One region of the Blautia sp. aa_0143 genome, then DNA from elsewhere that is predicted to be linked to it. Evidence: riboswitches for the same ligand, from Rfam matches in the RefSeq annotation. Region 1 holds a riboswitch; the other holds the start of a gene.
The links. Region 1 has a riboswitch for cobalamin ahead of EAI83_RS09210 (ABC transporter permease). Riboswitches for the same ligand answer to the same signal wherever they lie in the genome.

Region 1 (4,474 bases):
AGATTGGCTGGTATGGCTGGTGTTGGGGATTATGACAGGTATCACACAGGGTTTTTCTATTCTTGTATCTCAGTATTATGGAGCAAGGGAAAAGGAAAATCTGAAATGTGCAGTAGCGAAAAGCTATATCATGACAGCATTACTGTCTGTGGTCGTACTCGCAGTAAGTGAAGGTACAGTTTATCATGTTCTTTTATTTTTACAGACACCGGATAATGTCATTGATCTGACAATGCTATATTTGCGGCTGATCTTTGCAGGAATCCCGATCATAGCTGCTTATAATATATTTGCAGCGATCCTTCGGGCACTTGGAAACAGCAGATCTCCGTTGATCGCAATGACAGTGGCAGCAGTGATCAATGTGGGACTGGATTTGTTATTTGTGGCGGTTTTTGGCTGGGGTATAGCCGGAGCAGCAGTGGCGACCGTTATCGCGCAGGGATTTTCTGCCTTGTACTGTTTGATCGTATTACGTAAAATCCCGGATATCCGCCTGGAAAAGAAGGACTTTTACAGGCAGCCCTCTATGAGCCTGCGGCTTTTGGAACTGGCGGTTCCTCTTGCGATACAGAATGTGATCATCTCCGTGGGAGGACTTGTGGTACAGTATGTGATCAATGGATTTGGTTTTCTGTTTGTGGCGGGATTTACGGCATCGAACAAGCTGTATGGGGTTTTGGAGATGGCTGCCGTTTCATATGGATATGCTATTACAACCTATGTGGGCCAGAATCTTGGTGCAAAAAAATACCAGAGGATTCGAAAAGGCGTGCGCAGCGGCACTTATATGGCAGTGCTCACTTCGGCTTTCATTTCCGGCATGATGGTACTGTTTGGACGTAATGTACTGTCCCTGTTTGTATCCGGTGAACCGGATCAGACCCGACAGGTATTGGATATAGCATATAAGTATTTGTTTATCATGGCTGTCTTTTTGTGGGTGCTGTATCTGCTGTATGTGTATCGTTCCGCTATCCAGGGCCTGGGTAATACTTTGATTCCGCTTGCCAGCGGCATTGCAGAATTTATAATGCGTGTCAGTGTTGCGCTGCTGCTGCCAAAACTGATCGGTGAAGATGGAATATACTATGCAGAGATCTGTGCATGGAGCAGTGCAGCTGTTTTATTATTCGTAAGTTATATGATCATTATACGGAAATATAAAGAAGTCACCGTTCATACATAATGTTATTTACTTAAGAGATTTATAATAATACAGGCAGAAAATATCCGGGTTTCACTATGAAATGTTCAGATATTTTATATTTGACAAAAAACTATTTATATAAAAAGAAAAGTATGATATTATAATATTTATTCATTGCAACTATGAAAATTGAATAGTCAGAAGGGTGTACAAAGTACTTAATAAGGAATCTGGTGAAATGCCAGAACAGCCACCGCTACTGTGACAGGGACGAAAACCAAAATATCACTGGAGAGATCCGGGAAGATGGTAAGTAGGAAGAACTGGAGTCAGGAGACTTGCCTTTTTGACAGAAGAATTCTGATTCGGATGGGATACAGAAGGAATAAGCTCTGCTTGAGGTAGAGGTTTGTTTTTTGTGCTGATATGATGCTGGATCATATCAGCTTTTTTTATTTTAACCGAATAAACAGATGAAAAATGAGGAGAGATGAAGATGGGAAAAGTAATTGCAAAGCGTTTTATATTTATGATTCCGGTAGTGCTGGCGGTTACATTTATTATTTTTATGCTGAGTTTTATATCGGCAGGTGATGCTGCCAGAGTGCTGGCGGAGAAAAAATATGAGCATCCGTCACCGGAGCAGGTAGAAGAAGTACGGCATGAGGAAGGACTGGATCAGCCGGTGCTGGTACAATACGGGAAATGGCTGGATCAGGCACTTCATGGCGATTTTGGAAAATCATATTCTACCAGAAAACCGGCTTTTGAGGAATTAAAAAGATATTTTCCACAGACATTTAAACTGGCAGTTACTTCGTTTTTATTGTTGATGATCGTATCAGTCCCTCTTGGAATTTTGTCGGCAATTTATGAAAACAGAGTTCTGGATAAAGTCATTCGCATTTTGTCGTCCCTCAGTGTATCTATGCCGTCTTTCTGGATCGGTCTGATGCTGCTCTATATATTTGGAGTAAAGCTAAAAGTGATTTCCGTGATCGGAGGAGATGCCGGAGGCATCCCGATTCTTGCGGCATTTGCCATGGATATCAGTTTCTTTGGAATTATGACGAGATTGATCCGTACCAATATGATACAGGTGCTGAAGCAGGATTACATACGTGCCAGCAGAGCTAAGGGATTGTCATCTGTAAATGTAATTTTGCGTCATGGTCTGAAAAATATCCTGATTCCTGTGCTTACACGTCTGGTATCAATTGTGATCGGTTTTTTCTGTGGCTCAGCTGTGATAGAAAGTATTTTTTCAATTCAGGGAATCGGAAATCTGGCATTGAAATCCGTGATCTCAAAAGACACTCCGGTGCTGCAATGTTTTATCTTTATTCTGGCTGTTGGCATTGTAGTATTAAATTTTCTTGTGGATATCGCCTATTCTGCGATTGACCGGCGAATCCAGTTAAAGTAAAGGAGAGATCATAGAATGGGAAGCAGAAGAAAGCAGAAAACAGAAAAAAGCATGATCCAGAATCTGTACTGGAAACAGGTATTCCGGTCACCGAAAACAAAAATAGGATTGATGGTGGTCATAATTTTTGCATTGGCAGCTATTTTTGCACCTGTACTGGCGCCGCATGATCCACTGCTTGTGGATGTTTCGATAAAATTAAAGAATCCGTCGGCGGCATATCCTTTAGGTACTGATCAGCTGGGACGATGTATTTTATCAAGACTTCTCTGGGGCAGCCGGTATTCACTGAGCTATAGCTTTACGGTGCTTCTGATCACCGTATGTGTCGGGGTGCCGATCGGACTGTTTGCCGGATATGTAGGTGGAAAAATCGATTCCATAATTATGAGGATCATTGATGTATTTATGGCTATGCCGGTCTTTATTGTGGCACTTGCCATTGCAGGAACCGTAGGAGCCAGCGGCGCTCATCTGATCCTGTCCTTATCGGTCGTATCCTGGGCAGAATATGCAAGGCTTGCCCGAGCATTGACACTTCAGGAAAAAAATAAAAATTATATGACCGCACTAAAAGCCGGCGGCTGCGGCCACGCAAGGATCATATTTAGGCATGTATTGAGAAATATCCTGCCATCTGTAATCGCACTGGCAACAATGGAAATCGGTTCGATCATTCTGTCAATTGCCGGTTTTTCCTTTATCGGCCTTGGTGTGCAGGCACCGACACCGGAATGGGGGATCATGCTCAGTGACAGTAGAAGTTATATTCAGACTTATCCAAGACTGATGTTTTATCCGGGCATACTGATCATGATCATTGTTCTGGCATTTAATTATCTGGGGGAGGGAATACAGAATGGAACAGCCCAAAAATGATGTTCTAAAGGTAAAAAGACTACATGTGGAGTTTCAGACTTCTCACGGAATGGTTCATGCAGTAAAAGATGTCAGCCTGGAAGTAAAACGCGGAAGGATCCATGCTCTGGTGGGAGAAAGCGGAAGCGGCAAGTCAGTTACCTCTCTGACGATCATGAATCTGCTTGCAGGAAATGGAAAGGTGATATCCGGAGATGTGACACTGAACGAAAAGAGTCTTCTGAAGTTATCAGGAAAAGAAAAACGACAGTTATACGGAGACAGGATCGGAATGATCTTTCAGGATCCGACCGCTGCTCTCGATCCGCTCTTTACAGTTGAACAACTGCTTCTGGAAGGACTGAGAAAACATCGCAGAATGAGCAAAAAACAGGCAAGGGAAGCAGCGTTGGAAAGTCTGCGGATGATGAATCTGCGTGATCCGGAAGAACTGATGAAGAAAAAACCTTACGAATTGTCTGGTGGTATGTGCCAACGTGTTATGATCGCCATTGCCATGTCCATGAAACCGGATTATCTGATCGCAGATGAGCCGACGACAGCCTTGGATGTAACCGTACAGAAGCAGATCCTGGAAGAAATCTATCAGCTATCCAGGAAAGAAAATCTGGGCGTGTTATTTATTACGCATGATCTGGGTGTGGTGGCAGAGATCGCAGATGATGTTTCGATCATGAAAGACGGCGAAATAGTGGAAAACGGAACGGTTGAAGAGATCTTTTATCATCCGCAGCATTCATATACAAAAAAACTGTTGGATGCAGTTTTATAGGGGAAAAGTATGAGTACGTTACTAAAGACAGAACATTTAAAAAAATATTATGGCAAGAAAAAAATTGTGAAGGCAGTGGATGATGTAAGTCTGGAAATCCATGCAGGATCATCCATGGCCCTGATCGGTGAAAGTGGAAGTGGTAAAACTACATTCGGAAAGCTGATCGCCGGCCTGGAGAAACCTACAGATGGAAAATTCTGGTTTCAGGGACAGGAAATGCAGGATTTGTCTGAAAAGCAGTTTC
Region 2 (4,474 bases), on a different contig from region 1:
CATCGGAGTCCGTGTGGAGCTTCCGGCAGAGGTTTTCAGCCGTCTGACAGATGAGCTTTATGAGAGCAAGATCGTTTACAGAACTGAGAAGTTTGAGGATATGGTCCGTACCTTCTGCATGAACCCGCGAGGTGTTGTCGTGAATGAAAATACCAACGGTATCATCACAGTAAACGGTCACAGCTACGAAGATCCGGCAAAGCATACCAACAATACAAACTTTGCCCTTCTGGTATCCAAGCATTTCTCAGAGCCGTTCCATGACAGCAACGGATACGGTGAGAGCATTGCAAGACTTTCCAATATGCTTGGCGGTGGTGTTATGGTACAGCGGTTTGGAGATCTGATCCGCGGAAGACGAAGCACAAAAGCCCGTATTGAGGAAAGTTTCGTAACACCTACACTTTCTGCGACACCGGGAGATTTAAGCCTTGTTATGCCGAAACGTATCCTAGATGGCATCATCGAGATGATCTATGCTCTGGATAAGATCGCACCGGGAACCGCAGATGATGATACTTTGCTTTATGGCGTTGAGGTTAAATTCTACAACATGGAGGTCGAGATCGACGAAAATCTGGAAACCTGCCACAAGGGTCTCTTTGTTATCGGAGACTGTAGCGGCGTGACCCATTCTCTGTCCCATGCATCTGCCAGCGGAGTCTACGTAGCCAGATACCTGGAGCAGGAGTATTTTAACAGATAAACTGCAGAGCAGTTTATCTGTTATGAGCAAGTAGCAAAGCGGATTGCGAATATCCGCTTGACTAGATAAACTGCAGAGCAGTTTATCTGTTATGAGCAAGTAGCGAAGCGGATTGCGAATATCCAGTGTAAGACAGTCCATTTCTGATATCAGGGTGATGACAGAAAGGGGCTGTTTTTTATGCAGGATATGCATGAATATTGGAGAAAGTATTCTGATAATAACTGACAGATACAGGGAGAAAACCGGTTACTGTTCACTGGTAATAATTCGCGAGGTATTTTTTGTGAGTGAAGATCACAGAAAATCGTGAATCGTCTGACATCAATCTTGACAAATTTATGAGTTTGTGGTAAAAGTTAGATAACCAGGTAAAAGAAAATATGTGCAAATGTTATAATGATAAGGTTGCATCCAGTCGGATGTGCAAAAGAGAATCCGGTGAGAATCCGGAACGATACCGTCACTGTGAAAGGGGAGCTGCTTTTATAACCACTGGGAGACCGGGAAGGGAAAGCAGCGTGGAACCAAGTCAGGAGAACTGCCTTATTGTGAGATTCAGGGATTCGCGGTTTACGAATCGGTATTCTCCATAACAATACAGAACTTCTTTTTATGTATTTGTATTGCGCAGAGAATCATGTGTGAGCAGGCGGCCGCAGAGAGCTGCTGCTTTTTTGTACATATCAGTATTCTGGAAATACATGAAAAGAGGACAATGAGAAATGAAAAGAAAAACAATGTTAGCTCTGATGCTCGCAGTTTCCATGACATGCTCTATGGGTGCGGCTACAACAGCAATGGCAGCAGAGGATTCTGCTACAGAAGAGAACGCTGAGGCAGCTGATACCACAGAGGCTTCTGATGCAGATCAGGAAGCAGCAGATAATGTAGCAGCTCTGATCGACAAGATCTATGTACAGGAAAGAAACGACACAACAGATGAGGACTGCAAGGCAGCCAAAGAAGCATGGGATGCTCTGACAGATGCTCAGAAAGAACTGGTAGAGGGTGAGAATGCAGATCCGGATTATTTCGGACGTGACACAGGAGATGCTTCCAAGGACGATCCGCGTAACCAGGATGAGATCGGTGAGAATGAACTTCTTGTTGTAAGCTTTGGTACTTCCTTCAATGACAGCCGTGCAGAGGATGTCAAGGGAATCGAGGATGCTCTTGCAGAAGCTTATCCGGACTGGTCTGTAAGAAGAGCATTTACAGCACAGATCATCATCAACCATGTAGAGGCAAGAGATGATGAAGTGATCGATAACATGCAGCAGGCTCTTGACCGTGCAGTAGAGAATGGTGTTAAGAATCTGGTTGTACAGCCTACCCATCTGATGCATGGTGCTGAGTACGATGAGATGACAGAAGCGATCAATGGCTATAAAGATAAATTCGAGTCTGTAGCTATCGCAGAGCCAATGCTCGGTGAGGTTGGAGACGATGCAACTGTGATCAATGATGACAAGAAAGCCGTTGCTCAGGCAATCACAGATACGGCTTGCAAAGAGGCCGGATTTGACAGCATGGATGCAGCAGCTGAGGCTGGCACAGCATTCGTATTCATGGGACATGGAACATCTCATACAGCTAACGTTACATACGATCAGATGCAGACACAGATGGAAAACCTTGGATTGAAGAACGCATTCATCGGTACTGTAGAGGGTAAGCCGGAAGATACAGCCTGCGACAAGGTTATCGAGAAGGTAAAAGAAGCAGGATACAAGAACGTTGTTCTTCGTCCGCTGATGGTTGTTGCCGGAGACCATGCAAATAACGATATGGCCGGTGATGAGGAGGATTCCTGGAAGAGCCAGTTTGTAGCATCCGGAAACTTCGATAAGGTTGACTGCCAGATCGAGGGTCTTGGAAGAATCGAAGCAGTTGAGAAGCTTTATGTAGAGCATACAAAGGCAGCCATCGATTCTCTGGGAAGCACTGAGGAGTCCGCAGATTCTGATGCAGCAGCAGATACAGAGGCTGATTCTGCTGAGGAGTCCGCAGAATAATAAATATAAAAATATCTGAGTGAGTTCAGATACCTATAAGAAATCAATGTAACTGCCCGGAAAGATCAGGAAGACTGTTTTCCGGGCAGATTGCTGTATCTATGGAAGGGAGAAGATTATCATGAAAAAACGCTATGTAAACTTAATTCTTGCAATGGCAAGTGCATCAGTCCTGGTGCTGGGCTCTGTGCCTGCGATGGCAAAAACAGATGAAACAAAAACAGAGTCCGGTGAGGAAGCAGAAGCTTCCGAAGAAAAGGATACAGATGCAGCCAAAGCAGATACCCTGGAAGATGGCGTTTATACAGCAGAGTTTGGTACAGACAGCAGCATGTTTCATGTAAATGAGGCCAATGACAAAAAAGGAGAGCTCACGGTCAAAGATGGTAAAATGACCATCCACGTAAGTCTGGTTTCCAAGAAGATCGTTAACCTGTTTGCGGGAACTGCCGAGGATGCCCAGAAGGACGGAGCAGAGATCATTGAGCCGACCACAGATACAGTGAAGTACAGCGATGGTTATACAGAGGAGGTTTACGGATTTGATATCCCGGTACCGGCCATTGGTGAGGAATTTAACGTGGCGATCCTGGGAGAAAAAGGCAAATGGTACGACCATAAAGTCAGCGTAAAGAATCCTGTAAAAACCTCTGACGACAAAAAATCCGAAGGGAAAAAACCGGAAGAGCTGAAGCTGGAGGACGGAACCTATGAGACGGATGTAACCCTTACAGGCGGAACAGGAAGAGCATCTGTAGAATCTCCAGCTAAAGTAGAGATCAAGGACAAAGAAGCTACGGCAACCATCATCTGGAGCAGTCCGAATTATGATTACATGATCGTGGACGGCGAAAAATATGAGCCGGTGAACAAAGACGGAAACTCCACATTTGAGATCCCGGTCACAGTCTTTGACGCAGAAATGGAAGTGACTGCAGATACTGTAGCCATGAGTACTCCTCACGAGATTGAGTATACCCTGAATTTTGATTCTTCGAGCATGAAAAAGGAAGAAAAATGAAAAAAATAATTTCATACATATTTCTGACGCTGACCCTGATCCTGGGGTGTGCTTTTGCAGTGCAGGCAGCAGAGACAGAACATAAGCCTGCGGATATTCCAGGCCTTACCTTTGATCACAGTATGGAGCTTTCCTACGCAAAGGAATTTAATGTGGATTACTACAACGATGGCTATGCGCTGCTCACCATTGATCAGGAAGGACAGTTTCTTGTAGTTCCCGAAGGCAAGAAAGCACCGGAGGGGCTGGATCCTGACATTGCGGTTCTGCAGCAGCCCATAAACAATATCTATCTGGTAGCAACCTCGGCCATGGATCTTTTCCGCGCTATCGACGGGATTGACAGCATCAAGCTTTCCGGAACCAAGGAAGACGGATGGTATATCCAGGAAGCAAAGGACGCTATGGAACAGAAAAAGATGATCTATGCCGGCAAGTACAGTGCTCCGGATTACGAGCTGATCCTGAACGAGGGCTGTGACCTTGCCATTGAATCCACCATGATCCATCACAATCCGGAGGTACAGGAGAAGCTGGAGCAGTTCGGGATCCCTGTAATGGTAGAGCGTTCCAGCTATGAGAGTCACCCTCTTGGAAGGACCGAATGGATGAAGCTTTACGCAGTTCTTCTGGGAAAAGAAGATGTGGCAGAAAAGGTTTTCAAAGAGCAGACGGACAAGCTGGATAAGGTTCTCACAGCAGATAAAACAGATAAGACCGTGGCGTTCT

Region 2: linked by a shared signal. The riboswitch ahead of EAI83_RS02750 (sirohydrochlorin cobaltochelatase) and the one ahead of EAI83_RS09210 (ABC transporter permease) in region 1 are both predicted to bind cobalamin.

What each region holds. Positions count from the first base shown of each region.
Region 1 covers NZ_RCXU01000015.1:40,364-44,837, forward strand. Annotated here, with positions in the region: gene EAI83_RS09205 (MATE family efflux transporter) at 1-1,189, shown strand, start outside; cobalamin riboswitch at 1,337-1,510, shown strand; gene EAI83_RS09210 (ABC transporter permease) at 1,647-2,576, shown strand; gene nikC (nickel transporter permease) at 2,592-3,455, shown strand; gene EAI83_RS09220 (ABC transporter ATP-binding protein) at 3,436-4,227, shown strand; gene EAI83_RS09225 (oligopeptide/dipeptide ABC transporter ATP-binding protein) at 4,237-4,474, shown strand, end outside.
Region 2 covers NZ_RCXU01000004.1:38,680-43,153, reverse strand. Annotated here, with positions in the region: gene EAI83_RS02755 (NAD(P)/FAD-dependent oxidoreductase) at 1-706, shown strand, start outside; cobalamin riboswitch at 1,095-1,269, shown strand; gene EAI83_RS02750 (sirohydrochlorin cobaltochelatase) at 1,432-2,724, shown strand; gene EAI83_RS02745 (hypothetical protein) at 2,846-3,745, shown strand; gene EAI83_RS02740 (ABC transporter substrate-binding protein) at 3,742-4,474, shown strand, end outside.